2 regions of the Oceanobacillus sp. FSL W8-0428 genome follow, and region 1 is predicted to be linked to the other one. Evidence: a T-box and tRNA genes for the amino acid it is inferred to sense, from the RefSeq annotation. Region 1 holds a T-box; the other holds one or more tRNA genes.
What was found. The T-box of region 1 lies ahead of leuS (leucine--tRNA ligase). A T-box ahead of a tRNA ligase gene usually reads a tRNA of that ligase, here a tRNA-Leu.

Region 1 (15,233 bases):
CTGGAGGTGTGGATATAGCGTTAGAAGCAAGGCGGGGACAGGAAATTGAAGAGGAAATTGAAGCAATAGGAGCTGGAGACCAGGGCTTGATGTTTGGGTTTGCCTGCAATGAAACAGAAGAGCTTATGCCTCTGCCAATCTCTTTGGCTCATCGTTTATCCAGAAGATTAGCAGATGTCCGTAAAGAGAAAATTGTGGATTACCTGCGTCCTGATGGAAAGACTCAGGTAACGGTGGAGTATGATGAAAATGATCAGCCGTTACGTGTAGATACTATTGTTGTTTCTACACAGCATCATCCAGATATAACAAATGAACAAATAGAAGCGGATATTATTAAACATGTTGTAGAAGCTGTTGTACCAAGTGAATTACTGGATGATAAGACAAAATACTTCATTAATCCGACTGGCCGTTTTGTATTAGGCGGACCACAAGGGGATGTCGGCTTAACAGGAAGAAAAATCATTGTTGACACATATGGAGGCTATGCAAGACATGGCGGTGGAGCCTTTAGCGGGAAAGATGCAACGAAAGTGGACCGTTCTGCTGCTTATGCTGCACGCTATGTTGCTAAAAATATCGTTGCTGCAGGTCTGGCTGATTCCTGTGAAGTTCAATTAGCCTATGCTATTGGTGTAGCACAGCCGGTCTCTATTTCGATTAATACATTTGGCACAGGGCTCGTCAGTGAAGAAAAATTAGTGGAAGCAGTGCGCGAGCTATTCGATCTGCGTCCGGCAGGTATTATCCGTATGCTGGATTTGAGAAGACCAATCTTTAAAAATACCGCTGCTTATGGTCATTTTGGCCGCACAGATATTACATTCCCGTGGGAAAAAACAGATAAAGTGGAAGAATTAAAAGCTTTAACTGCTAAATAAAAAAATGTCAGGTATCTGAGGATGCCTGACATTTTTTACATGCAATCAAGATGGTAGTGATGCTATTTATCCATCCCCATTGATGTTTCTCTTAAATAATACTGTCCTTTTTCCACGTAGGATTTGCGGATACGTTCCATTTCTTCATAATCCTTATCCGTTAATTCACGGACTACCTTAGCAGGCCTGCCCATTGCTAAGGTTCTAGGAGGTATTTTCTTCCCTGGAGGCACCAGACTCCCGGCACCGACAAATGCATGCTCTCCAATTTCTGCACCATCCAAAATAATGGAACCCATACCGATAAGTGCATGATGGCGTATAGTTGCTGAATGCAAGGTCACCTGATGACCTACTGTTACATCATGTTCAAGTATTAACGGCATATTTGGACTTTGATGCAGCATAGAAAGATCCTGTATATTTGTCCGTTTACCAATTTTTGTAGGGGCGACATCTCCCCGGATAACAGTATGAAACCAAATACTTGCTTCTTCTTCAATTGTTACATCACCATTAATCACAGCATTTTTTGCAATGAATGCAGCAGGATCAATAGATGGAGAGATTCCTTTATAAGATTCAATCATCTGTATTCCTCCAACTAATTTATAATGATTAAAGTATATCAGAGGAAATATTTTCTGGAAAGAAGTCTGAAAAACAGATGATTTTCAGCTGTTTATGGAAAGGGTAATCATTTATATTTACACCATTTTAAAACGATTTTTTAAGTTATAGGCATATATTCTAAACCGCTTATTTCTTATGAATAATAAGTTTGAATGTATATTTATTTCTGTATAACCTCTACAGATACGAATATTTTTATGGTAGAATAAATAAGCTGGTTACATAACGATAGTGATAAATAAATAGATAAATGCTATCTTGGTTTATTCCATTCGTAATCTTGGAGATGGGGAAACCGGCAGTTGTTTCAGTTATTACTGGGACAAGTAATTGTATAAATCGGTCTAATCTATCAATGATTAAAATATTATTCAAACAGGTGAACTTTTAAAGTAAAAGTATTTCTTTGAAAATGAATTTTTGGCCTGTCAGGAAGAAAACTGATTTATCGGTAAAAAATGGGGTTGTACTTTCATGTTAATTCAAATTGTCATAGGAATTTTATTTTTTATTGGTGTTTATATACTGATTAGTGATGAACAAAAATGGCTGCGCGTAACAACGTACAGTTATATTATTTTGTTAACGATCATTTTTGCAATTGGGTATATTACGGAGTTAAACAGTCTGCAGAACTCTGAACTATTCGATATTTCTGCACTGCAACAATGGGTTTACGTATTCGGGTACTTGTATTCAGTTCCACTGATGATTGTATCGGCTTATATTTGGATTCCCTATCCGAAGAAATATAAAACACTGCGGAGCCGCGTTCTCATGATTGCACTTATTATATTTATTATCATGACAACCGGACATTTCTTAAATTTATTCTTCCGATTATTATTTTTAGGGATTGCTTAATAATCAAAAGAAACGCCTGATTCAGGAGCGTTTCTTTTTTTCGATAGCGATTAAAAATGGAGCCTGATTTTGTTGATTAATAAATTTGTATTGGAGTACTTGATACTCTTTTTGATTTAATTGCGAAGTGTAAGAAAGAACAGCTTCTTTTTCTTCCAATCCGCCGGCGTGTCCGTAATATATAACTAAGATAATCAGACCTTTTGTTTTTAGCTTTTCCAATATAGCTTCTATAGCTGCAAGAGTAGAATGGGGCTTTGTAATAATAGATTTATCACTTTTTGGTAAATAACCAAGGTTGAAAATAGCTCCGCCGAAAATGTTTTCTTTAATATATTCAGGAATCTTTTCATGGCTGTCTTGAATTAAAGATACATTATGACAGTTATTTTCTTGAAGCTTTTCTTGCGTTTTTTGAATAGCCTGCTCTTGAATATCGAATCCATAAACTTTGCCTGCAGATCCAACTGTCTGACTTAAAAACAATGTATCATGACCGTTTCCACAAGTGGCATCAATTGCTATATCTCCTTCTTTAAGACTTTCTCTTAATAGGGTATGTGCGTAGGTTAAAATATTTAATAGCATGTAGCTGTCTCCTTATGTACTTTTCTGACTCAAGTGTTCAAAATATCATCATTTATCACAGTGTAGTTGACTATATGACCTCTGCTCCCAAAATGGAAAGAAAGCAAAAATTTTAAGCGGAAACCAAGCATTCAGTAACGCTCCAACTTGGTTCGGTCTTAAATGATGAAGTTTTCTTTTTATTATAACAAAGTAAAGCAGGTTCATGCTTATTAGTTATATAAGGAAAAATAAATAAGTTTATCCAAATTTCTTCAATATACTGTTTCCAAATACATAAAATTGTGTATACTAAAGGTAAGATAAATTTTTATCAACTTGACATGGTATGTTTATTTCATTATAATTCCAATATCATAAAATTAAAGACAGTGAAAAAGGATCAGTAATAGGTTGTATCAGTTCCAGAGAAGCAGTGGGTGGTGAAAACTGCTACTGGTAAACATATGAACTCACCTTTTTAGTTTGCAGTAATGAAAATAAAGTAGTTACTGTCGTTTCATCAACGTTACTGATGTCAAGCGAGCGCTGATGCGCTAATTTGGGTGGTACCGCGGGAATAATCACAGCTTCTCGTCCCTTCATAGGGATGAGTGGCTTTTTTTATACCTAATTTTAGGGGTGTTAGGTTATAGATACCAGTGTCGTGTGTGATTGAACGATGCAACAGTCATGAAAGAAAGGAAGGATTACAATGAGCTTTCAACATTTGGAAATCGAGAAAAAATGGCAAAAATATTGGGATGAAAATAAAACATTCAAAACAAATACATTTTCCAATAAAGAAAAATTTTATGCACTTGATATGTTTCCTTATCCGTCCGGTCAAGGGTTACACGTTGGACACCCGGAAGGATATACAGCTACAGATATTTTAGCCAGAATGAAAAGAATGCAGGGTTATGAAGTCATGCACCCGATGGGCTGGGATGCATTCGGGCTTCCGGCTGAACAATATGCAATTGATACTGGAAACAGTCCTAAGGAGTTTACAGAAGCGAATATTCAAACCTTTAAGAGACAGATTAAAGAGTTAGGTTTTTCCTATGATTGGGATAGAGAAGTTAATACAACAGATCCTGATTATTACAAATGGACACAATGGATTTTCAAAAAGCTTTATGAAAATGATCTTGCTTATATGGATGAAGTGGCTGTAAACTGGTGTCCGGCTCTTGGAACCGTCCTTGCAAATGAAGAAGTAATTGACGGTAAAAGTGAACGAGGAGGGCATCCGGTAGTCCGTAAACCGATGAAACAGTGGATGCTTAAAATAACTGCGTATGCAGATCGCCTGCTTTCTGATTTGGAAGATCTGGATTGGCCGGAAAGCCTGAAAGAAATGCAACGTAACTGGATCGGGCGTTCAGAAGGTGCTGAGGTAACATTTTCTATTGAAGGGCATGATGAAACCTTTACTGTATTTACGACACGTCCAGATACATTATTCGGAGCAACATATGCAGTAATGGCTCCTGAACATCCATTTATTAAAAAGATTACAACGGCTGACCAAAAAGAAGCTGTGGAAAATTATTTGCATGAAGTACAAACAAAATCTGATTTAGAGCGTACAGACCTTGCTAAAGATAAAACAGGTGTATTTACTGGTGCCTATGCTGTAAATCCTGTTAACGGTGAGAAAATGCCGATATGGGTAGCAGATTATGTATTGATGAGTTATGGCAGTGGAGCAATTATGGCTGTACCTGCACATGATGAGCGTGATTATGAATTTGCCAAAGTTTTTGAACTTCCAATTAAAGAGGTTGTTGCTGGTGGAAATATAGAAGAAGAAGCTTATACCGGAGATGGCTCTCACGTAAATTCAGAGTTCTTGGATGGTCTGAGTAAAGACGAAGCTATTTCAAAAATGATTGATTGGCTGGAGAAAAATGAAAAAGGTACAAAGAAAATTACGTATCGTTTGCGTGATTGGCTTTTCGCTAGACAGCGTTATTGGGGTGAACCTATTCCAATTATTCATTGGGAAGATGGCAGTATGACAGCAGTGCCGGATGAGGAACTTCCTCTGGAACTTCCTGAAATGACAGAGATTAAACCATCAGGAACTGGCGAATCTCCACTTGCTACGAATGAAGAATGGGTGAATGTAGTAGATTCCGAAACGGGGATGAAGGGCAGAAGAGAAACAAATACAATGCCGCAATGGGCGGGCAGCTGCTGGTACTTCCTTCGTTATGTTGATCCGCATAATAAAGAACAGCTTGCTGATCCCAAAGCATTGGAAGAATGGCTTCCGATTGATATTTATATCGGTGGTGCAGAACATGCTGTACTTCACCTTCTATATGCACGTTTTTGGCATAAATTCCTTTATGATATCGGCGTTGTCTCTACAAAAGAACCTTTCCAGAAATTGTTTAACCAAGGGATGATTCTTGGAGAAGGTAATGAGAAGATGAGTAAATCAAAGGGGAATGTAGTTAATCCGGATGATATAATTACTTCTCATGGTGCAGATACATTAAGGTTGTATGAAATGTTCATGGGACCATTAGATGCATCTGTTGCCTGGTCAACAAATGGTTTAGACGGCTCCCGCCGTTTCCTGGACCGTGTCTGGAGACTGTATATTAATGACGATAACTCGTTAACAGATAAAATTACAGATGATGCCGCAACAGAGCTGGATAAGGTTTATCATGAAACGGTGAAGAAGGTAACAGAAGACTTTGAGAACCTTCACTTTAATACAGGAATTTCTCAAATGATGGTATTTGTTAATGAATGCTATAAAGCAGATTCGATTCCCAAAAATTATGCAGAAGGGTTTGTGAAGCTTCTTTCTCCGGTTGCACCACATATGTGTGAAGAGATTTGGCAAAAGCTTGGCAACGAAGAATCTATTAGTTATGCCGGCTGGCCTGCTTATGATGAATCGAAGCTTGTTGAAGATGAGGTTGAGGTAGTTCTGCAGGTAATGGGGAAAGTTCGTGCAAAACTAAGCGTTCCAGTAGGTACTGCAAAAGATGATCTTGAAAAAATGGCATTAAGTGAAGACAGCGTTCAAAAGTGGTTGGAAGGAAAAACAATCCGGAAAGTAATTGTTGTTCCAGATAAACTTGTTAATGTTGTAGCTAATTAATACCTTTATTAAATAAATGTATATTATAAGAAACCGGACTATAATCAACGTTCTACCGTGAGAACATGATTAGTCCGGTTTTTTAACGGAAAAAATGAATTTTTTAGCTGGCAGAGTCATCTATATGAGGGAGGTCCGTTTGTAAAGCAGTTTTTAGCAATATCCACTTGTCCTTATCGTAAACCCAAATTGATTCAACAGTTCCAATTCGGTCTGCATGATAAGCCCCGCTGATTTGCTGATAACTTTTTAAGCCTGCCTCATTTTTATCTTCTAAATCAATTACTTCAAAAAATGCAACCGGATCAATCATCAGCGTTGTCGGTTCCAAAAGCTGACCCTGATCATTGTATAATTTCAAACGAATATATTCTTCTTTCTGCCCGGAGACATCTAAAATGATAGGGGGTTCTTTTGGCAGTAACTGAACGGATACTTTAAAATCATTCATAAATTCTCCTTTCACCGGTTGTTCTACAGGAAGAGGAAGCTCAATAAAATTATCTTTTTCCCATTGATTCAGTTGAGAAGTATACAGTCCACCGCTTCCACCAGTTGGACTCTGATAAAGAATATCTGTTACGCCATTATGTGTTAAATCGGCAAATTGTAATTCCGGATCATAACCTCCGCCATAGTTAATCCGCCATGTTTTATCAGAAGAATGGCTTGAAATATCGACCCAAATATCTTGATAATAAACACCGTCTTCAGCAAATAATTTCCCTTTTAACTCTAACAGTTCTACTTCTCCATCACCTGTAACATCCTCTTCGTAAGTATGGATAAGTATTCCGTCATTTGGAGTCGCTTCTGCCGGAGCAAAAAATAGAGTTAAAAACAATAAACTGATATAAACCATTATGTCACCTTCTATTTCTAAAGAGATTAAGTTTTGCTTTAGTTTAATCAAACGAGTTGAATCCTATTCACTATCCATTTAATATGATAAAGAAGAATGTAATAAAAGGAGATGAGAGAAAATGGAAGATATTAAAGAGCTTTCCCCGGAGGAAGTAGAAGCTATAAAAGAGAATGATAATATTCAGCTTATTGATGTTAGAGAAGATGAAGAAGTAGCACAAGGAATCATTGAAAATGCACTTCACATTCCTTTAGGTGATATAACAGATGTCTATGCAGACTTAGATAAGGAAAAAGAATATATTATGATTTGCCGTTCTGGACGAAGAAGCTATAATGCAGCTGCTTTTTTACAAGAACAGGGATTCAAGGTGAGGAATATGAGCGGCGGAATGTTAAATTGGCAAGGAGAAGTTATTATTAAATAATAACTAAGCTCATCATAAACGTTGGCCTATATATAATTAGCCAAAGAAAATGTTCCGCAGGGAAGTGAAAAACCTGCGGAATAAATTTGAATGCAGGAAGACATTCTTTATTAAAGTAAAGAGAGTTATTGTAGCTCTGCATTCTGTTTACAGAAGGTACTTACAAAATGTGAGTATATTATATGTATTTTTATAGAGGAAGAAGTATAAAAAAGGACAGGAAATGCAGTTTGTTTTAACGAGAAGAAAGTTACCGGGCATGTGTTGACTTAATTTGTCGATAATGCTATAATAAAAATCCAATGTTCAGTTGATACTTTTTAAAAGATTTCAATAAAAAGTTGTTGACGAGATATTGGATATATGATATATTTATTTGGTCGCTTTTTTAAAGCGACAAAGAAATTGCTCTTTGAAAACTGAACAAAACAACCAGTACGAAAGAAGAAAAACACCTCGTTTTTCTTGAATATTTAAGTCAGAAGTTGACTTCTGAAAGCTAAAGAAACAAACACTTTTATGGAGAGTTTGATCTTGGCTCAGGACGAACGCTGGCGGCGTGCCTAATACATGCAAGTCGAGCGCGGGAAGCGGACAGAACTCTTCGGAGGGACGTTCGTGGAACGAGCGGCGGACGGGTGAGTAACACGTAGGCAACCTGCCTGTAAGACTGGGATAACTCGCGGAAACGCGAGCTAATACCGGATAATACTTATCATCTCCTGATGGTAAGTTGAAAGGCGGCTTTTGCTGTCACTTACAGATGGGCCTGCGGCGCATTAGCTAGTTGGTGAGGTAATGGCTCACCAAGGCGACGATGCGTAGCCGACCTGAGAGGGTGATCGGCCACACTGGGACTGAGACACGGCCCAGACTCCTACGGGAGGCAGCAGTAGGGAATCTTCCGCAATGGACGAAAGTCTGACGGAGCAACGCCGCGTGAGTGATGAAGGTTTTCGGATCGTAAAACTCTGTTGTCGGGGAAGAACAAGTATGATAGTAACTGATCGTACCTTGACGGTACCCGACCAGAAAGCCACGGCTAACTACGTGCCAGCAGCCGCGGTAATACGTAGGTGGCAAGCGTTGTCCGGAATTATTGGGCGTAAAGCGCTCGCAGGCGGTTCTTTAAGTCTGATGTGAAATCTTGCGGCTCAACCGTAAACGTGCATTGGAAACTGGAGGACTTGAGTGCAGAAGAGGAGAGTGGAATTCCACGTGTAGCGGTGAAATGCGTAGAGATGTGGAGGAACACCAGTGGCGAAGGCGACTCTCTGGTCTGTAACTGACGCTGAGGAGCGAAAGCGTGGGGAGCGAACAGGATTAGATACCCTGGTAGTCCACGCCGTAAACGATGAGTGCTAGGTGTTAGGGGGTTTCCGCCCCTTAGTGCTGAAGTTAACGCATTAAGCACTCCGCCTGGGGAGTACGGCCGCAAGGCTGAAACTCAAAAGAATTGACGGGGACCCGCACAAGCGGTGGAGCATGTGGTTTAATTCGAAGCAACGCGAAGAACCTTACCAGGTCTTGACATCCTTTGACCGCTCTGGAGACAGAGTTTTCCCTTCGGGGACAAAGTGACAGGTGGTGCATGGTTGTCGTCAGCTCGTGTCGTGAGATGTTGGGTTAAGTCCCGCAACGAGCGCAACCCTTGATCTTAGTTGCCAGCATTTAGTTGGGCACTCTAAGGTGACTGCCGGTGACAAACCGGAGGAAGGTGGGGATGACGTCAAATCATCATGCCCCTTATGACCTGGGCTACACACGTGCTACAATGGACGGAACAAAGGGAAGCAAGCCCGCGAGGTCAAGCAAATCCCATAAAACCGTTCTCAGTTCGGATTGTAGGCTGCAACTCGCCTACATGAAGCCGGAATCGCTAGTAATCGCGGATCAGCATGCCGCGGTGAATACGTTCCCGGGTCTTGTACACACCGCCCGTCACACCACGAGAGTTCGTAACACCCGAAGTCGGTGAGGTAACCTTTTTGGAGCCAGCCGCCGAAGGTGGGACGAATGATTGGGGTGAAGTCGTAACAAGGTAGCCGTATCGGAAGGTGCGGCTGGATCACCTCCTTTCTAAGGATATATAACGGAATTTTGTACTTGGTTGTTTGGTTCAGTTTTGAGAGAGCAATCTCTCAAGGAACTTCTGTTAAAACCGTCACGTCCATGTGACAACACAGAAGTCACCACATCCGTGTGGAAGCTTGTACCTTGAAAACTAAATAAGAGTAACAACGACATCAAACTTTAGAAATAAGGCAAAAAAAGCTATTGATATAGCAACACAACTGATTACGAAGTAATCAGCAAACTTATTCCAAAACTTTAGTTAAGTGAATAAGGGCGCACGGTGGATGCCTTGGCACTAGGAGCCGATGAAGGACGGGACTAACACCGATATGCCTCGGGGAGTTGTAAGTAAACTTTGATCCGGGGATTTCCGAATGGGGGAACCCACTGTTCGTAATGGGACAGGACATCTATCTGAATACATAGGGTAGATGAGGCAGACCCGGGGAACTGAAACATCTCAGTACCTGGAGGAAGAGAAAGAAAAATCGATTTCCTGAGTAGCGGCGAGCGAAACGGAAAGAGCCCAAACCAAGAAGCTTGCTTCTTGGGGTTGTAGGACACTCCATTGGAGTTACAAAGAAATTCTTTAAACGAATCGACTTGGAAAGGTCAGCCGAAGAAGGTAACAGCCCTGTAGTTGAAAAGGAATTTCCTCCGGAGTGTATCCTGAGTACGGCGGAACACGTGGAATTCCGTCGGAATCCGGGAGGACCATCTCCCAAGGCTAAATACTACCTAGTGACCGATAGTGAACCAGTACCGTGAGGGAAAGGTGAAAAGCACCCCGGAAGGGGAGTGAAATAGAACCTGAAACCGTGTGCCTACAAGTAGTCGGAGCCCGTTAATGGGTGACGGCGTACCTTTTGTAGAATGGACCGGCGAGTTACGATTGTATGCAAGGTTAAGTGGAAGACACGGAGCCGTAGCGAAAGCGAGTCTGAATAGGGCGAATGAGTATGCGGTCGTAGACCCGAAACCGTGTGATCTACCCATGTCCAGGGTGAAGGTCAGGTAACACTGACTGGAGGCCCGAACCCACGTATGTTGAAAAATGCGGGGATGAGGTGTGGGTAGCGGTGAAATTCCAATCGAACACGGAGATAGCTGGTTCTCTCCGAAATAGCTTTAGGGCTAGCCTCAAGATCGTGAGTACTGGAGGTAGAGCACTGATTGGACTAGGGGCCCCTACCGGGTTACCGAATTCAGTCAAACTCCGAATGCCAGTTACTTCAACTTGGGAGTCAGACTATGGGTGATAAGGTTCATAGTCGAAAGGGAAACAGCCCAGACCGCCAGCTAAGGTCCCAAAGTATACGTTAAGTGGAAAAGGATGTGGCGTTGCACAGACAACCAGGATGTTGGCTTAGAAGCAGCCATCATTGAAAGAGTGCGTAATAGCTCACTGGTCGAGTGACGCTGCGCCGAAAATGTACCGGGGCTAAACGTATCACCGAAGCTGCGGATTGTTCTTACGAACAATGGTAGGAGAGCGTTCAAAGTGCAGAGAAGTCAGACCGTGAGGACTGGTGGAGCGCTTTGAAGTGAGAATGCCGGTATGAGTAGCGAAAAAAGAGTGAGAATCTCTTTCACCGAATGCCTAAGGTTTCCTGAGGAAGGCTCGTCCTCTCAGGGTTAGTCGGGACCTAAGCCGAGGCCGACAGGCGTAGGCGATGGACAACAGGTTGATATTCCTGTACCACCTCATGATTGTTTGAACAATGGGGGGACGCAGGAGGATAAGGAGTGCGCACTGATGGATGTGCGTCCAAGCATGCGAGGAAGTCAGATAGGCAAATCCGTCTGACAAATTTCTGAGCTGTGACGGGGAGGGAAATATAGTACCGAAGTTCCTGATTTCACACTGCCAAGAAAAGCCTCTAGTTAGATCATAGGTGCCCGTACCGCAAACCGACACAGGTAGGCGAGGAGAGAATCCTAAGGTGAGCGGGAGAACTCTCGTTAAGGAACTCGGCAAAATGACCCCGTAACTTCGGGAGAAGGGGTGCTCACTTGTGAGTGAGCCGCAGTGAATAGGCCCAAGCGACTGTTTAGCAAAAACACAGGTCTCTGCGAAGCCGAAAGGCGAAGTATAGGGGCTGACACCTGCCCGGTGCTGGAAGGTTAAGGGGAAGAGTTAGCTCTTCGGAGCGAAGCTTTGAACCGAAGCCCCAGTAAACGGCGGCCGTAACTATAACGGTCCTAAGGTAGCGAAATTCCTTGTCGGGTAAGTTCCGACCCGCACGAAAGGTGCAACGACTTGGGCACTGTCTCAACGAGAGACCCGGTGAAATTATACTATGCGTGAAGATGCGCATTACCCGCGACAGGACGGAAAGACCCCGTGGAGCTTTACTGTAGCCTGATATGGAATGTTTGTGCAGTTTGTACAGGATAGGTGGGAGCCTTTGAAGCGTGAGCGCCAGCTTACGTGGAGGCACCCGTGGGATACCACCCTAACTGTATGACCATTCTAACCCAGGACCGTAATCCGGTTCGGAGACAGTGTCAGGCGGGCAGTTTGACTGGGGCGGTCGCCTCCTAAAAGGTAACGGAGGCGCCCAAAGGTTCCCTCAGAATGGTTGGAAATCATTCGTAGAGTGTAAAGGCAGAAGGGAGCTTGACTGCGAGACCTACAAGTCGAGCAGGGACGAAAGTCGGGCTTAGTGATCCGGTGGTTCCGCATGGAAGGGCCATCGCTCAACGGATAAAAGCTACCCCGGGGATAACAGGCTTATCTCCCCCAAGAGTTCACATCGACGGGGAGGTTTGGCACCTCGATGTCGGCTCATCGCATCCTGGGGCTGTAGTCGGTCCCAAGGGTTGGGCTGTTCGCCCATTAAAGCGGTACGCGAGCTGGGTTCAGAACGTCGTGAGACAGTTCGGTCCCTATCCGTCGTGGGCGTTGGAAGTTTGAGAGGAGCTGTCCTTAGTACGAGAGGACCGGGATGGACACACCGCTGGTGTACCAGTTGTTCCGCCAGGAGCATAGCTGGGTAGCTACGTGTGGAAAGGATAAGTGCTGAAAGCATCTAAGCATGAAGCCCCCCTCAAGATGAAACTTCCCATCACTTCAAGTGAGTAAAATCCCTCAGAGACGATGAGGTTGATAGGTCCGAGGTGGAAGCGTGGCGACACGTGCAGCTGACGGATACTAATCGATTGAGGACTTATCTAAGTTTTTTGATGTCACGTTACTCTTATTTAGTTTTCAGGGTGCAAATTTAAAAAAAGTGTTGCATTTTTATTCTGAAGTGCATATAATATAACTTGTCCTTGTTTTTAAGGAAACATCTTCAAGTTACATATTGTATTGTCTGGTGGCGATAGCGAAGAGGTCACACCTGTTCCCATGCCGAACACAGAAGTTAAGTTCTTCAGCGCCAATGGTAGTTGGGGGCTTCCCCCTGCGAGAGTAGGACGTTGCCAGGCACAATGAAAAAGAGTTAAGCATACTAATGCTTAACTCTTTTTTCGTTTAGAAACTTATGAAACATGGATTCTATGCGGAATGTAGAGGCGTTCTCCATTCGTCAACAGATAAAAATGCATTCTATTCCTTTCAGGGAAGGAGATTATATAATTAAATAACGCTGAAATGAAAACTTTAGGAGTTATTAACTTTGAAAAAGAGCCTTGAACATAGAGGAATGTTAGCAATATTAATTGATGAGAACTATAGGAAACTGAGAATTAGCCAAGTATTAATGAAAATATTTATTGAATCGGCTCAAAATAACATATTGATTGAAAAAGTAGATTAATGTATAGATTTGTTTAAAAATTTTTGTATCATATCTTTTCTAGAATCTTATATGTTTCGACTACTTTTAATATTAATAAAAAATCCCTTTTTGATAAATGAAAAGAACATTTTATCAAAAAGGGATTTATTTGTCCTTGCTTATTATTTAGAGATGCTCCAACGGTTGTTAATGGAATCGGTCATACTTGCAATTGCGCCGTCTCCAGTAACATTACAAGCGGTACCTAAACTATCTTGGGCGAGATATAGTGCAATCATTAATGATACCATAGTTGGGTCAAAGCCTAACATGGATTCAAGCAGACCAATAGACGCCATAACGGCTCCGCCTGGAACTCCGGGAGCTGCAATCATAGTAACTCCTAATACCAGTAAGAAAGGAAAAACAGTTCCAAATGTAATCGATTCCCCTTGTAAAAACAAAACAGCAGTTGCACAGCTTAACAGAGTAATCGTACTTCCAGATAAATGTATATTAGCAAGTAAAGGGATCGTAAAATCAGCAATATTATCTTTTATTTTTAATTTCTTTGCTTGCTCTAATGAAACTGGAATTGTAGCAGCAGAGGACTGTGTTCCAAGTGCTGTAAAATAAGCAGGCAACATGGTTTTTAACATAGCCAAAGGATTCTGTTTACTCAATGCTCCAGCAACAGAGTACTGAAGAGTCAAGTATAAAATATGTAATAGAATAATCATTACAAATACAACAGCAAATACTTTTATAATTGAAGCAACTTGACCGGCATGGGTCATATTGGCAAAAATCCCAAAAATATGGATCGGTAGTAAAGGGATAATTGTTTTACTGATAACTAATTCCACGATGGAACGAAAATCATTAAAAACATTTAATAATGCATTGTTTTTTAATGCCGCCATTCCAATTCCTAAAACAAATGCAAGAATGAGTGCTGTAATGACTTCAAAAGGAGGATGTAATTCAAAATCTAAAAAACCCTTCAGCAGTGCGTTATTAGGATCATTAAACATCGTTAATGACTGGCCGCTTAAAATAGCTGGATAAAGATTACTTGCTGCTATAAATGCAACAATACCGGCAAGAATAGTTGATACATAAGCCAACAGAGCAGTAACGGATAATAATTTTCCAGCACCTTTTCCCATGTTTCCAATGCCAGGAGCAATAAAACCAATGATGATAAGCGGGATGATGAGGCTTAAAAATCCGCCGAATATATCATTGAAGGTGGCGAATAATCGAATAAGCCAATCGTTTGCAATTAATCCGATAACAATACCAAAAGCAATGGCAATAATAATTCGTAACAATAAACCAAAGCGTTGCATAAAAACTCTCCAATCTGGTTTGCTTATAAAATTTGACGTCCCATAGTATAACTCAATTTTAAAATGTTAGCTAGGCATATATTACATTCATATAAGTATAATATTGACAGAGAAAATAATTTTGTACGCTTCTAATAGCTTTGGAATTGACATACCTGATAAATTCTTCCTGTCTCACTATAAAAAAAGAAGTATCACTAAGGATACTTCTCCGTCTGAGAATTAACTCATTCCAAATGGTCCTAACGTTTCAGGATCTTCTTTCTTCGAACCTGATTTTTGTTTAGAGCTGAAAAAAGGTGCTGCCTGCTGCAATGCCTGACCTACATTTTGCTGCTGATTGGTCATAGAATAAAATGTAGCTGCGCCGATACCAACAGAGGCAACCAATGGAAGCCAAATTGAGTTTTTTTCCATACTAATCCTTCCCTTCAACAAGTGTGAAAAAGACAGTCATTAGCCGCTGGCCAATAAGCAGAAGGCCAGTTCAGACAAGCTTATTATTTCCGCAGAAAGATAAATTATGAAAGTAATTAATTAACATCTGCTTTTGTGTCGAGAGCTGCATTCATCCCGGCAATTCTGCCGGTAACGAGGGCAGAGGTAATATTATATCCTCCAGTATAGCCATGTATATCTAAAATTTCTCCGCAGAAATATAGTCCATCCATCATTTTTGATTTCATTGTGTTTGGAACAATTTCTTTAAT
Region 2 (15,233 bases), 1.6 Mb from region 1:
AAAAGGAAGTTGATTGTCCTGCAAAATATCATAAACCATTTTGAATTAAACAGGATTTATACGGAGGAGGAAATAAATACTGTATTAAAGCCTGTCTACAGCGATTTTGTTACAATTAGAAGATATTTAATTGAGTATGGTTTTATGGAGCGCAGTAAAGATGGTATGGAATATTGGGTAAAGAACTAAGGAGGATATAGTGTGAACGAAAATAATGCGCTGCTAAATAACATCACATTTCAATTTAGTATCTCTAAACAACTGCTGGAATATCATCTTACTTCATTGAAGCAGGAAGAATACAGGTGGCTGTCACCAAATGCCGGACTTTATATTAAAGAGGAAAACGGAGAATGGTATGCTGATTTGCCTGAAACGGAAGCTTATCATATTGGAACTCCCAGCCTCGCCTGGACATTATGGCATATTACTTTCTGGTGGGAAATGGTATTGGATCATGCTTTCGGAGCTGGCACGCTGACGAAAGAGGAAATTAAAGTTCACGAAGATGTTGAAGCAGTGAAGACAGTCATTCATTCCCTAATTGCAAAATGGGAAGAGGTACTAATGAATTTAAAGGAAGAGGAGCTTTACAGCAAAGCATATACTGCATTTCCATTTAATAATGAGGTAGAATTTCATCAATTAGCTTCATGGTTAAATCTCGAACTAATGAAAAATGCTGCCGAGATTGGCTATGTCCGCTTTGAATATGCCTCTGTTAAAAAATAGTTTTATGGTAGAGGAAAGCTCTTATATAAAGCTCCCCTTCTATCTTTTCAGCATTCTTCTAATTAAATAAATAACAAAACCAACAACGATAACAGTAATAATCATTCCCGGGATTCCGATGTTTCCCATCATATATATCAATCCTTTCTCTAATTTACTATAATTTAGATTGATAAACTATCCATTGCAGTACTTTCATTTTAACCTATCATTTCGTTTGGAATCACTGAACGCAGCAATGAAAAAAAGAAAGGATGCTATAAATGTCGTCAATTACCTCAGAAAGACTATTATTTCGCCAATATCACGATGATGATTTTGATTTTCTAATGTCTTTATTGTCAGACCCTGAAGTAGTCCGTTTTATTGGAAATGGAGAGACACGGGATGAAAATGGAGGAAATATTTTTTTAAACTGGATATACAGCACCTATGAAGTTGGTGAAAATATAGGTTTAAGGCTTTTAGTCCGCAAAGAAGATAACACTCTAATCGGACATGCAGGTATCGTTCCTCAAACAATTGATAATACTTTGGAAATGGAAATAGGTTATTGGATCTCCCGTAAATATTGGGGTAAAGGATACGCTACTGAAGCAGCTGAGGCACTGTTAGATTACGGCAACAAACAGCTTGATACTCAAAGATTTATCTCATTGATTCAGCCTGATAATATTTCTTCCCAAAATGTGGCGAGAAAAATTGGAATGGAATTAGATAAAGAAATTGTGCTGGGCGGAAGAAATGTAAATCTATATTCTACTAAATGACTAGGCAATGCTTCTTCAGATGTCTGATACTCCAGTTAAATTAAGAAGCAAATAATATTATTTAAACAGGTGAAAGAATGAATAGCACCAGAAACTTTTTACTTATATTTGGATACTTCATGCTTTTCCTTATTGCTTCAACAATTTGGACAGAAGCTTTTTCACGTCCGTTACGTCCATCATCCAGGAACGATTCGCTTCCTATTGGTATTTTACATAAAATAGGATTGAGAACATCATATGCACTTTTAATAAGTACAATCTGTTTTATCCTGTCTACTATATTAACTGAGAAAAAAATGAACAATCTCCTCATGCTAATATCGATTACAGGTACGTTCCTATCCACATTAGGTATTGTCGGAGCACTTCTTTGTCGGAGCTTTTTAGCAAATAAAAATATAGAGCCGGCTCCTTTTGCTTAAGAAACTGGCTCTTATTATAAAATCTCTTTTTATAAGCAAGTCAATTTCACTTATCTTCATAAATCTCAACATCCAGAAAATCCTCCATCATCTTATTTAACTCCTCTGCACTCAGATCAGAATCATCAGATAGATGCAATCTAATGTCTAATTTAGAGTCATCATTAAATTCAACATCTATATTATTAAGATTATGCTCCTCTAAGTAATCGGAAATCATACCCTCAATATCTATTTTTAATCTTTCAGCTCTATGCTCTTCATCTGAAGTCTGTTTAATTTCCAGTTCATACTTACCCAACAGGTTACGCTTATCTAATCTTTGTGTAATATCTTCCTGAAATTGATGATAATCCTCTGTATCATCAATCTCAAAATATAACGAGTTATCGCCGGCCATATAAGCATATATTAGATACTTTTCATAGGCATACTCCATAATTTCCGACACTATCTCAGATTCATTTTTTTCCTCTGTAAAGAATTTCCCGGCTACAAAGATTGCTAATAAAATAGTAAAAATGCCAATAGATAAAAATATTGTTTTCTTATTCATGTCTTTTCCCCTCTAAATCCATTCAATCTATTTATGCAGTAGCTGTATTTTAGTTTCTACGATTTAATACAAGCGTTAGCTAATAGATACTTCTTAAAATACTCTATCGGCCTAGATGAATCATCAGTAATATCACTTGTGAATACAGCTGTTAATTTATAGCTTGGAACAACAAAGATATACTGTCCATTTTTTCCAAGAGCAAAAAAAGTTTCAGGTCTAGGAAACTCTTGATCATCCCCTGTTAAAACCCACCAGTGATAACCATATGAAAATGTATTATCTATTTTAACACTGGCTGCAGTAGACTCCTTAACCCAATCACTTGGCACAATCTGTTTGGATTTCCATTGACCATTGTTCATATAGAGCATCCCTATTTTTAATAAATCCTCCGTTTTCATATTCAATCCAAATCCGCCAATAGCAATTCCTTGCGAGTCACGGTTCCATTTATATTGTGTTATACCCAGTGGCATAAATAAATGCTTTTGCGCAAAGGATACAGTATCTAAACCAGTTGCTTTTTGTAAAATAGCACTAATTAATTGAGAAGAACCGCAGCTATAAATCATCTCTTCCCCCGGCTTATATTCAACTGGTTGGCTCAGAACAAATTTAACCCAATTTTTACTCGGTATCATCGCTGTATTGCCTGGCCAATACAGCCCTGAGGTCATTATTAATAAATGTTTAATCGTAATTTCATCTCCAGCTGAATCCTTCCTGCTGTCTGGAAAGTATGCAGTAATTGGCGTATGCACATGTGGTATATAGCCTTTGTCAATTGCAATACCGACAAGGATTGATAAGATACTTTTGGTAACAGAATATATCTTATGCTGTCTTTCCTTCATTTTATTATTTCGATAATATTCAAAAACAGTCTTACCATCATGCTGGATGAGACAGCTGTCAATTTTATCTTTTGTTACTTCTCTTTCAAACTTCTTCATAAGATTTTCATTCATATTGACGTCCCCCGAAATCTTGCATTCATTATAGATCTATCCAATATCGTTTCTCTTCTTTTATAGTTTCAAAGCCAAGAGACCTGTAAAGCTTTAATGCAGATTCATTCTCCGTTTCAACAAGAAGCTGTACTTTACTCAGATTGCAGCTTTTTAAATAGTGGAGCCCCTCTGATATCAGGTAACTGGCAAGTCCATACTTTCTCCAGTACGGCTTTACGAAAACATTCTCGATAGTTCCTATATCCTCCTGTTTTTCTTTCCAAGCCATGATACTCCCAATTATCTCACCGTTATAAAAAGCCGTAATCGCTTTCCAAAATGGATTACTTTTATACGCAGGTAATTTTTCTAAATTGGTAGGCTCATCCGGCCAAATTCCCTGCTCTGCCTGCAAATATGCTAATTCTTCCACTCTTGTTCCCATATCCCAATGCTTTACGGAAATGTCTGGTATTTTTAAAGCTGATTGCGGAATCAGGTTGTTCAATTTACAGCGCATCCAATACAGACTTTTAAAATGGTCAAAGCCTCTGGATTCCAAATAAGCATTTTCTTTTGCTTCTGATGCAAAATTTCCGACACAAAATTTCACAGGAAACTGAGCTGGAAGCTTCTTTTTCAATAATTTTGCTCCTTCGAGAACTTTTTTATAAAGAAGATTCCTCAATTCATTATCATCTTCCCAATTAGAGTGCAATTTTATATTAAAGAATAATAAATGACTTGCATTGGCTGAATGGTCTGTCGAGACAATATTAATCGCTTCTAACTGCCCTTTAGCAATCATTAAATCCTTATAAAAAACACAATATACATTCTTCCAATTACTTTCTGGACCAGGCTGCCAATAAATAATGTCCGAATGGTGTTCAATCAAATTTTTATATAATTGTATTGCAGCTGGTTTATCCTCAGATTGATAGTTTCTAATTATGTATTTGCTTTGCATAACACATTCCCCCGCTTACTTATTAGTTCTACAATATATTTTTACAAACCAAGTAATTACTTACTGGAGATTATATCAGCTGTTTTTAAAATAATTTATAATTTCAATGTCACTTTTAACATAAATTAATTTATGTTCATAAGGTCTTAACATATTCAAGATTTCTGGCTTAGTATGATATTCAAAAGCAGTATTATATTTATATAAATCTTTTAGAATCTTTAATGTTGGCTTATAATTTGCTGTTTCTAAGCCCAATTTCTGCCTAATAAACCTTTTGATGATTCTAAATTTCCTTATTGATAGCTTAGTATCTATAAACAGAATAACATCAGCATTTTGAAAACTCGAAGCAATCCATTTATGATGGACTCCTTCAATAATCCAACTGTCAGAATTAACGATATTCTTCAGATATTCATCTCTTTCTTCCGGAGTCCTTTTAATATCTCCTGTATCAAATCTTTTCCAAACAACATTATCCAATTCATAATAAAAAACTTGCAGTTGAGCGGAAAGCTTCCTGGCCAAAGTCGTTTTTCCACTTCCAATTGATCCTATAATATGTATTTTCCCGGGAAACTTTTGATTCATTTATCCACCTCAAACTATTCAGCAGCTTTACTATGTAAATAACTAATCTTTTTTTACGGCTGCTGAATAATTCTATTTATATAGCAACCTTGTAATCACATACTACCATACTATTTTATACTTTAATTGTAAATTTCTGAAATTACAACAATTTGGGGATGAAAAAGTACAGTTTCAAATAAAGAGAAGGATTACTTAAACTCATCAATGACTGAAAAGCTCTATTCATTTTGCAAGGATGCCTCCTGTCTGAAGTTTATACGCTCATAAAAAACTGTCTGTATTCTACATAAATATCTTATTTAAGGCCATTTTCTCCCATAAAAAATCGGGCATGCGTCTGCCCGATTTTTAATAATTATACCGACTGTATTGCTTCTTCAACAGGTGTTTGTCCACCTACTGCCCGGAATCTTTTACCAATGGTTATGTCATTTTTCAAGCTGGCATAAATTACTTTAGCGATATCCTCTCGTGGTACTTCTCCCCGTTCCACGCTGGCTCCAAGATTTACCCGATTCGTACCAGGATTATTCGTTAACATACCTGGATGGATGATGGTGTAGTCTAAATCAGTGTTTAATAGCCACTCGTCTGCATAATGTTTCGCTACGACATAGGGTGCAAATGACTCAGGCGCAGCTTGAATAGCTTCACGGCTGGTATCAAACGAACTAATCATGATAAAGCGCTTGACGTTCGCTTTTTCCGCGGCCTGAATGGTTTTTACAGCAGCGTCTAAGTCAATCATCAGGGTTTTATCCTTTCCTGTTTTAGGGCCGGATCCAGCTGTGAATACTACCGCATCAACACCTTCTGTCGCGTTGGCAATCGCGTCTATTTCATCCTCTAAGTTTACAATGGCTGTTTCAGCTCCTAATTCCTTGAAATAAGCCGCTTGTTCTTCCTTACGGATAAGCGCACGTGCCTGATCTCCATTTTCCTGAATCAACTTGACCAGGTGCTTCCCTATTTGTCCATTTGCTCCTACTACTAAGATATTCAATACCCTCATCCTTTCATTTTGAGTTATTCTTTTTATTGTAAAGGTTCCAAGGAGAGATGTTAAATAATTGGTTTGAGTAGAATAAAGCTCTGATATCTGTATGGCTTATATCCAGTTAAGACTTGTGTTGCAAATGTGTTGTAAGTTGGTTCTATGTCAAATGTGGTGGTGGAATATCATTCCTCCACCTCTTTATTTATAAGCTTGCTTTAAGACAAGCTTTACCTCTTGTTGCCATAGAATTTTCTTTCTCATTCGATCAAACTGTTTAATCCCATAAGATAATCTTTTTAATACTTTAATCGTATTATTAACGCCTTCTATGTAGCCATTATTAAAGGGATACATAAAAGAATGCAGAATTTCTTGTTGCCATCTTTTAAATGTACGTGCGACACGATGAAATCCCTCTAACGCGGATGCATTCAACTTCTCCAGGCACGCTTCTAATCCAGCAGTTGCGTTGTGCGCATCACTTTCCTTAAACCACGTATCCAATTCATGCTTTAAACCATAAGCTTCCTTTAAGCGGGGATCTATCCTTAATAATTGCTCGACTTTCTTCTTCTGATCATCTGAACAGGTTGTCCATGATTTCCACAGAAGTTTTTTGGAACGTTTCATTCGAATTCGATCTTTCTTGGGCAGCTCCTTTTGAACTTCACGGCGGACCTCATCTAGAGCCCAATAGGCCTGACGCATAAAGTGAAAACGGTCAGCGATAATCAGAGGATTTCCCAGTGCTTTTCGAATTGCTTGTTTAAACGCTTGAGATAAATCCATTACTACCATTTCTACTTTACCTGTATCACAGGACTTTAAGTACGCTTCAATGGTTTCCACTTTTCGATTTGGCAAGATATCGATAATTCTTCGGTTCTCCACATCGACCACATTCAATTGAAACCTCTCTCCATCCGCGTCACCTTTAAACTCATCGATCGCAATGACTCGCGGCAACACTTTGCTGGTAGTTAACTCCTTCTGATCAAACCACCGTAAGACACGATTCACTGTTACTCCGGTTACTAGCGCCGCTGTACGAAAGGAACTCACCGCTGCATGCATCATCGCTGTCGTTTGCACACTCGCCATACAACGTTGATACCGATGAATCATTTGTAGACGCTCATAAAATGTGTGATGACACGACGTGCAAATATAACGTCGTTTTCGCAGGGAAAGATGAACTTCCTTGGTTGTAAACGCTGGTCCTTGAATGCTTTGCCAACGATAGCCATGTATCCGCTTGGTTCTTTTACGGCAAAAAGGACATTTCTGCATACGCTGTTTCGTGAATAATTCTGCAATAAAATAACTTTCTTCTTCTCTGATATCCCACACATCTACATGCGTATCTTTAATTCCTAACAACTCTGTGATAAAATGATGATGCACTCTTTTCCTCTCCCATTCCTTTTGTCTCGACAACTCAAGGTTACCAGAGAGAGGAAATAGAGTGTATTTTTTTGTCTCCGTTCCATCTGGCGATGGAACGGAGGGCACCACCACATTCAGTATAGAGCCTGTAAGTTTAAAAACCTATGTTTTTATATGTTACTCCTATAAAATAAAAAATGCTTATGAACGTTGTTATATCAACATTCATAAGCATATTGATGATTTCTAAAATCATCCTAAATCGACCTGCTAATACCGGTGGTCGGGGTCGAACCGACACGTCCCAGAGGACACGGGATTTTGAGTCCCGCGCGTCTGCCAATTCCGCCACACCGGCACGTTTTTGGAGGCGGTAACCGGATTTGAACCGGTGATAAAGGTTTTGCAGACCTCTGCCTTACCACTTGGCTATACCGCCATTTCTTCTGGAGCGGAAGACGGGATTCGAACCCGCGACCCCCACCTTGGCAAGGTGATGTTCTACCACTGAACTACTTCCGCGAAAATGGCTGGGCCACTAGGATTCGAACCTAGGGTACACGGGATCAAAACCCGATGCCTTACCGCTTGGCTATGGCCCAATGATTAAATATTAATTTATGTATTAAATAAAAAAGGGCGACCGGTGGGGATCGAACCCACGTGTGCCGGAGCCACAATCCGGTGCGTTAACCACTTCGCCACGACCGCCATATTGGCAGGGGTAGTAGGAATTGAACCCACATCAAAGGTTTTGGAGACCTTCGTTTTACCATTAAACTATACCCCTATGAAATTTTATAAATGGTGGAGGGGGGCAGATTCGAACTGCCGAACCCTGAGGGAGCGGATTTACAGTCCGCCGCGTTTAGCCACTTCGCTACCCCTCCACGAAGATTAAAAAGGTGGCTCGGGACGGAATCGAACCGCCGACACAAGGATTTTCAGTCCTCTGCTCTACCGACTGAGCTACCAAGCCATATACTGTTTTAAATCTTTTAATGGCGGTCCGGACGGGACTCGAACCCGCGACCTCCTGCGTGACAGGCAGGCATTCTAACCAACTGAACTACCGGACCATTTTGGTTGCGGGGGCAGGATTTGAACCTGCGACCTTTGGGTTATGAGCCCAACGAGCTGCCAGACTGCTCCACCCCGCGATATGAATTTATAAGTCTTACATGGTGGAGGATGCAGGGCTCGAACCTGCGACCCCCTGCTTGTAAGGCAGGTGCTCTCCCAGCTGAGCTAATCCTCCATTATTGGTGACCCGTACGGGATTCGAACCCGTGTTACCGCCGTGAAAGGGCGGTGTCTTAACCGCTTGACCAACGGGCCATGTAAAAGTTTTAATGGCGGAGAGCGAGGGATTCGAACCCTCGAAGCCGCGGTAGCGGCTTACACGATTTCCAATCGTGCTCCTTCGGCCTCTCGGACAGCTCTCCATATGGCTCCACAGGTAGGATTCGAACCTACGACCGATCGGTTAACAGCCGATTGCTCTACCACTGAGCTACTGTGGAATAATCCATAATATTAAATAAAGAAGTAATTCGCTTGTCCTTAAGGACTTAATAAGAGAATACTCTTGCCTGGCGACGTCCTACTCTTGCAGGGGGAAGCCCCCAACTACCATTGGCGCTGAAGAACTTAACTTCTGTGTTCGGCATGGGAACAGGTGTGACCTCTTCGCTATCGTTACCAGACAAGGATTTTAAAAATCAGTAACAATCAATATTATAATCGTTTTTGAGAAAAAATCAAGTACTAATTTTAAAAAATATGTATAATTTTGCACCCTGAAAACTAAATAAGAGTAACGTGACATCAAAAAACTTAGATAAGTCCTCAATCGATTAGTATCCGTCAGCTGCACGTGTCGCCACGCTTCCACCTCGGACCTATCAACCTCATCGTCTCTGAGGGATTTTACTCACTTGAAGTGATGGGAAGTTTCATCTTGAGGGGGGCTTCATGCTTAGATGCTTTCAGCACTTATCCTTTCCACACGTAGCTACCCAGCTATGCTCCTGGCGGAACAACTGGTACACCAGCGGTGTGTCCATCCCGGTCCTCTCGTACTAAGGACAGCTCCTCTCAAACTTCCAACGCCCACGACGGATAGGGACCGAACTGTCTCACGACGTTCTGAACCCAGCTCGCGTACCGCTTTAATGGGCGAACAGCCCAACCCTTGGGACCGACTACAGCCCCAGGATGCGATGAGCCGACATCGAGGTGCCAAACCTCCCCGTCGATGTGAACTCTTGGGGGAGATAAGCCTGTTATCCCCGGGGTAGCTTTTATCCGTTGAGCGATGGCCCTTCCATGCGGAACCACCGGATCACTAAGCCCGACTTTCGTCCCTGCTCGACTTGTAGGTCTCGCAGTCAAGCTCCCTTCTGCCTTTACACTCTACGAATGATTTCCAACCATTCTGAGGGAACCTTTGGGCGCCTCCGTTACCTTTTAGGAGGCGACCGCCCCAGTCAAACTGCCCGCCTGACACTGTCTCCGAACCGGATTACGGTCCTGGGTTAGAATGGTCATACAGTTAGGGTGGTATCCCACGGGTGCCTCCACGTAAGCTGGCGCTCACGCTTCAAAGGCTCCCACCTATCCTGTACAAACTGCACAAACATTCCATATCAGGCTACAGTAAAGCTCCACGGGGTCTTTCCGTCCTGTCGCGGGTAATGCGCATCTTCACGCATAGTATAATTTCACCGGGTCTCTCGTTGAGACAGTGCCCAAGTCGTTGCACCTTTCGTGCGGGTCGGAACTTACCCGACAAGGAATTTCGCTACCTTAGGACCGTTATAGTTACGGCCGCCGTTTACTGGGGCTTCGGTTCAAAGCTTCGCTTACGCTAACTCTTCCCCTTAACCTTCCAGCACCGGGCAGGTGTCAGCCCCTATACTTCGCCTTTCGGCTTCGCAGAGACCTGTGTTTTTGCTAAACAGTCGCTTGGGCCTATTCACTGCGGCTCACTCACAAGTGAGCACCCCTTCTCCCGAAGTTACGGGGTCATTTTGCCGAGTTCCTTAACGAGAGTTCTCCCGCTCACCTTAGGATTCTCTCCTCGCCTACCTGTGTCGGTTTGCGGTACGGGCACCTATGATCTAACTAGAGGCTTTTCTTGGCAGTGTGAAATCAGGAACTTCGGTACTATATTTCCCTCCCCGTCACAGCTCAGAAATTTGTCAGACGGATTTGCCTATCTGACTTCCTCGCATGCTTGGACGCACATCCATCAGTGCGCACTCCTTATCCTCCTGCGTCCCCCCATTGTTCAAACAATCATGAGGTGGTACAGGAATATCAACCTGTTGTCCATCGCCTACGCCTGTCGGCCTCGGCTTAGGTCCCGACTAACCCTGAGAGGACGAGCCTTCCTCAGGAAACCTTAGGCATTCGGTGAAAGAGATTCTCACTCTTTTTTCGCTACTCATACCGGCATTCTCACTTCAAAGCGCTCCACCAGTCCTCACGGTCTGACTTCTCTGCACTTTGAACGCTCTCCTACCATTGTTCGTAAGAACAATCCGCAGCTTCGGTGATACGTTTAGCCCCGGTACATTTTCGGCGCAGCGTCACTCGACCAGTGAGCTATTACGCACTCTTTCAATGATGGCTGCTTCTAAGCCAACATCCTGGTTGTCTGTGCAACGCCACATCCTTTTCCACTTAACGTATACTTTGGGACCTTAGCTGGCGGTCTGGGCTGTTTCCCTTTCGACTATGAACCTTATCACCCATAGTCTGACTCCCAAGTTGAAGTAACTGGCATTCGGAGTTTGACTGAATTCGGTAACCCGGTAGGGGCCCCTAGTCCAATCAGTGCTCTACCTCCAGTACTCACGATCTTGAGGCTAGCCCTAAAGCTATTTCGGAGAGAACCAGCTATCTCCGTGTTCGATTGGAATTTCACCGCTACCCACACCTCATCCCCGCATTTTTCAACATACGTGGGTTCGGGCCTCCAGTCAGTGTTACCTGACCTTCACCCTGGACATGGGTAGATCACACGGTTTCGGGTCTACGACCGCATACTCATTCGCCCTATTCAGACTCGCTTTCGCTACGGCTCCGTGTCTTCCACTTAACCTTGCATACAATCGTAACTCGCCGGTCCATTCTACAAAAGGTACGCCGTCACCCATTAACGGGCTCCGACTACTTGTAGGCACACGGTTTCAGGTTCTATTTCACTCCCCTTCCGGGGTGCTTTTCACCTTTCCCTCACGGTACTGGTTCACTATCGGTCACTAGGTAGTATTTAGCCTTGGGAGATGGTCCTCCCGGATTCCGACGGAATTCCACGTGTTCCGCCGTACTCAGGATACACTCCGGAGGAAATTCCTTTTCAACTACAGGGCTGTTACCTTCTTCGGCTGACCTTTCCAAGTCGATTCGTTTAAAGAATTTCTTTGTAACTCCAATGGAGTGTCCTACAACCCCAAGAAGCAAGCTTCTTGGTTTGGGCTCTTTCCGTTTCGCTCGCCGCTACTCAGGAAATCGATTTTTCTTTCTCTTCCTCCAGGTACTGAGATGTTTCAGTTCCCCGGGTCTGCCTCATCTACCCTATGTATTCAGATAGATGTCCTGTCCCATTACGAACAGTGGGTTCCCCCATTCGGAAATCCCCGGATCAAAGTTTACTTACAACTCCCCGAGGCATATCGGTGTTAGTCCCGTCCTTCATCGGCTCCTAGTGCCAAGGCATCCACCGTGCGCCCTTATTCACTTAACTAAAGTTTTGGAATAAGTTTGCTGATTACTTCGTAATCAGTTGTGTTGCTATATCAATAGCTTTTTTTGCCTTATTTCTAAAGTTTGATGTCGTTGTTACTCTTATTTAGTTTTCAAGGTACAAGCTTCCACACGGATGTGGTGACTTCTGTGTTGTCACATGGACGTGACGGTTTTAACAGAAGTTCCTTGAGAGATTGCTCTCTCAAAACTGAACCAAACAACCAAGTACAAAATTCCGTTATATATCCTTAGAAAGGAGGTGATCCAGCCGCACCTTCCGATACGGCTACCTTGTTACGACTTCACCCCAATCATTCGTCCCACCTTCGGCGGCTGGCTCCAAAAAGGTTACCTCACCGACTTCGGGTGTTACGAACTCTCGTGGTGTGACGGGCGGTGTGTACAAGACCCGGGAACGTATTCACCGCGGCATGCTGATCCGCGATTACTAGCGATTCCGGCTTCATGTAGGCGAGTTGCAGCCTACAATCCGAACTGAGAACGGTTTTATGGGATTTGCTTGACCTCGCGGGCTTGCTTCCCTTTGTTCCGTCCATTGTAGCACGTGTGTAGCCCAGGTCATAAGGGGCATGATGATTTGACGTCATCCCCACCTTCCTCCGGTTTGTCACCGGCAGTCACCTTAGAGTGCCCAACTAAATGCTGGCAACTAAGATCAAGGGTTGCGCTCGTTGCGGGACTTAACCCAACATCTCACGACACGAGCTGACGACAACCATGCACCACCTGTCACTTTGTCCCCGAAGGGAAAACTCTGTCTCCAGAGCGGTCAAAGGATGTCAAGACCTGGTAAGGTTCTTCGCGTTGCTTCGAATTAAACCACATGCTCCACCGCTTGTGCGGGTCCCCGTCAATTCTTTTGAGTTTCAGCCTTGCGGCCGTACTCCCCAGGCGGAGTGCTTAATGCGTTAACTTCAGCACTAAGGGGCGGAAACCCCCTAACACCTAGCACTCATCGTTTACGGCGTGGACTACCAGGGTATCTAATCCTGTTCGCTCCCCACGCTTTCGCTCCTCAGCGTCAGTTACAGACCAGAGAGTCGCCTTCGCCACTGGTGTTCCTCCACATCTCTACGCATTTCACCGCTACACGTGGAATTCCACTCTCCTCTTCTGCACTCAAGTCCTCCAGTTTCCAATGCACGTTTACGGTTGAGCCGCAAGATTTCACATCAGACTTAAAGAACCGCCTGCGAGCGCTTTACGCCCAATAATTCCGGACAACGCTTGCCACCTACGTATTACCGCGGCTGCTGGCACGTAGTTAGCCGTGGCTTTCTGGTCGGGTACCGTCAAGGTACGATCAGTTACTATCATACTTGTTCTTCCCCGACAACAGAGTTTTACGATCCGAAAACCTTCATCACTCACGCGGCGTTGCTCCGTCAGACTTTCGTCCATTGCGGAAGATTCCCTACTGCTGCCTCCCGTAGGAGTCTGGGCCGTGTCTCAGTCCCAGTGTGGCCGATCACCCTCTCAGGTCGGCTACGCATCGTCGCCTTGGTGAGCCATTACCTCACCAACTAGCTAATGCGCCGCAGGCCCATCTGTAAGTGACAGCAAAAGCCGCCTTTCAACTTACCATCAGGAGATGATAAGTATTATCCGGTATTAGCTCGCGTTTCCGCGAGTTATCCCAGTCTTACAGGCAGGTTGCCTACGTGTTACTCACCCGTCCGCCGCTCGTTCCACGAACGTCCCTCCGAAGAGTTCTGTCCGCTTCCCGCGCTCGACTTGCATGTATTAGGCACGCCGCCAGCGTTCGTCCTGAGCCAAGATCAAACTCTCCATAAAAGTGTTTGTTTCTTTAGCTTTCAGAAGTCAACTTCTGACTTAAATATTCAAGAAAAACGAGGTGTTTTTCTTCTTTCGTACTGGTTGTTTTGTTCAGTTTTCAAAGAGCAATTTCTTATTGCTTCGCTTCAATCAGCGACTTTATTAATATAACATAATTTCAAGTTTGTTGTCAACTTCTTTTTTTATATTTTATTAACTGAGCGCTTGCTCGAATCAGCAACGAGATTAACTTTACCATGCTAAAAATAGAAAGTCAACGATTATTTTAAAATTTATTAAAAGCAAATTTCGGATCCATCAGGGTTCGCCTTGAAACAGTACCTTAGGCAAAAGTAATATAACAATATAAAACATTGATATATCACCTTTTCTTAAGCTTATGTATTTCATATACAAATATAGAGTATCCCCTTCTAAAAGCATTAATCACATTTAATACGCATTTTGATTTTCTTTCTTTCACATGCGGTCATTCCCTTAAGACACATGCATAAAAAAGTTTATTTCTATTTTAAATATCCAATCTCATGTTAAAAAGTTTATACAAAGGCTTAAATGTCCCCCTTATTAATTCAAATAAAATAATATACGTCAGTTTTTTAATTAATTACAGATATATTTGAAGTTTCATTATGTACAGTAAAAAATACAGGTCCGATATAAATCAAAGTCCAATCCTTTTCACATATTATTATTGCAAAGTATTTGCTGCTATTCTAAAAATACATTTCTCTATACCTGTCATAAAACGAGACTTCATTTAATACAGTTCCAGTTATTCTCTCCTCCAAAAGGAGAAATAAAGTTCTCTACTGTATATATGATTTGCTAAATTTAGTTTTCTCTCTAAAATAATCTTCTATAAGTAATAATTGAAACCTGCTACAGCCATAATGATATAATCAAGAAACAGAAACCAAAAATTACTTATTCCACAACTTCATAAAAATTGCAGGATAAGTAATTAGTTTTCTCACCGAAAACTTCTGTTTCAGATACCATTATCATACTTCCTCTAGTTCTTTCACCTTGTACATTCTCTGAAATACATCCGGATTTTTAGTAGGAACCAGTTTCATATCAATAATATCCTTTTCTTCTAAATAAGATACAATTGCATGTAAATCTAAGGTATAGTGTTCTATCTCCGGTAAAGCTTTAATAGAAGCATATGAGCAATAATCATCTTCTTTGCTTAATAAATTTAGCAGATGTGCTGCGGCGGACTCTGCTTTATTCAACATAACAAAATCCATTGCAATCAGCATTAATTC

Region 2: it has a tRNA-Leu gene. The T-box ahead of leuS (leucine--tRNA ligase) is inferred to sense a tRNA for this amino acid. The anticodon was not compared.

Annotation. Positions count from the first base shown of each region.
Region 1 is NZ_JBBORB010000001.1:4,724,577-4,739,809, reverse strand. It holds gene metK (methionine adenosyltransferase) at 1-884, shown strand, start outside; gene MKY30_RS22795 (gamma carbonic anhydrase) at 947-1,474, opposite strand; gene MKY30_RS22790 (hypothetical protein) at 1,992-2,381, shown strand; gene MKY30_RS22785 (class I SAM-dependent methyltransferase) at 2,403-2,969, opposite strand; T-box leader at 3,332-3,553, shown strand; gene leuS (leucine--tRNA ligase) at 3,664-6,078, shown strand; gene MKY30_RS22775 (hypothetical protein) at 6,182-6,940, opposite strand; gene MKY30_RS22770 (rhodanese-like domain-containing protein) at 7,062-7,370, shown strand; rRNA gene MKY30_RS22765 (16S ribosomal RNA) at 7,887-9,449, shown strand; rRNA gene MKY30_RS22760 (23S ribosomal RNA) at 9,704-12,624, shown strand; rRNA gene rrf (5S ribosomal RNA) at 12,763-12,878, shown strand; gene MKY30_RS22750 (dicarboxylate/amino acid:cation symporter) at 13,354-14,523, opposite strand; gene MKY30_RS22745 (hypothetical protein) at 14,746-14,940, opposite strand; gene MKY30_RS22740 (BaiN/RdsA family NAD(P)/FAD-dependent oxidoreductase) at 15,057-15,233, opposite strand, start outside.
Region 2 is NZ_JBBORB010000001.1:3,156,732-3,171,964, reverse strand. It holds gene MKY30_RS15100 (DUF2087 domain-containing protein) at 1-189, shown strand, start outside; gene MKY30_RS15095 (DinB family protein) at 202-732, shown strand; gene MKY30_RS15090 (GNAT family N-acetyltransferase) at 996-1,502, shown strand; gene MKY30_RS15085 (hypothetical protein) at 1,580-1,927, shown strand; gene MKY30_RS15080 (hypothetical protein) at 1,974-2,483, opposite strand; gene MKY30_RS15075 (serine hydrolase domain-containing protein) at 2,540-3,454, opposite strand; gene MKY30_RS15070 (GNAT family N-acetyltransferase) at 3,483-4,406, opposite strand; gene MKY30_RS15065 (AAA family ATPase) at 4,482-5,000, opposite strand; gene MKY30_RS15060 (SDR family oxidoreductase) at 5,359-6,015, opposite strand; gene MKY30_RS15055 (ISL3 family transposase) at 6,199-7,404, opposite strand; tRNA gene MKY30_RS15050 (tRNA-Leu) at 7,661-7,744, opposite strand; tRNA gene MKY30_RS15045 (tRNA-Cys) at 7,752-7,825, opposite strand; tRNA gene MKY30_RS15040 (tRNA-Gly) at 7,834-7,908, opposite strand; tRNA gene MKY30_RS15035 (tRNA-Gln) at 7,914-7,988, opposite strand; tRNA gene MKY30_RS15030 (tRNA-His) at 8,025-8,097, opposite strand; tRNA gene MKY30_RS15025 (tRNA-Trp) at 8,103-8,176, opposite strand; tRNA gene MKY30_RS15020 (tRNA-Tyr) at 8,192-8,276, opposite strand; tRNA gene MKY30_RS15015 (tRNA-Phe) at 8,293-8,365, opposite strand; tRNA gene MKY30_RS15010 (tRNA-Asp) at 8,389-8,465, opposite strand; tRNA gene MKY30_RS15005 (tRNA-Met) at 8,470-8,546, opposite strand; tRNA gene MKY30_RS15000 (tRNA-Val) at 8,569-8,644, opposite strand; tRNA gene MKY30_RS14995 (tRNA-Glu) at 8,650-8,724, opposite strand; tRNA gene MKY30_RS14990 (tRNA-Ser) at 8,740-8,831, opposite strand; tRNA gene MKY30_RS14985 (tRNA-Asn) at 8,835-8,909, opposite strand; rRNA gene rrf (5S ribosomal RNA) at 8,977-9,092, opposite strand; rRNA gene MKY30_RS14975 (23S ribosomal RNA) at 9,223-12,139, opposite strand; rRNA gene MKY30_RS14970 (16S ribosomal RNA) at 12,394-13,956, opposite strand; gene MKY30_RS14965 (nucleotidyltransferase-like protein) at 14,964-15,233, opposite strand, start outside.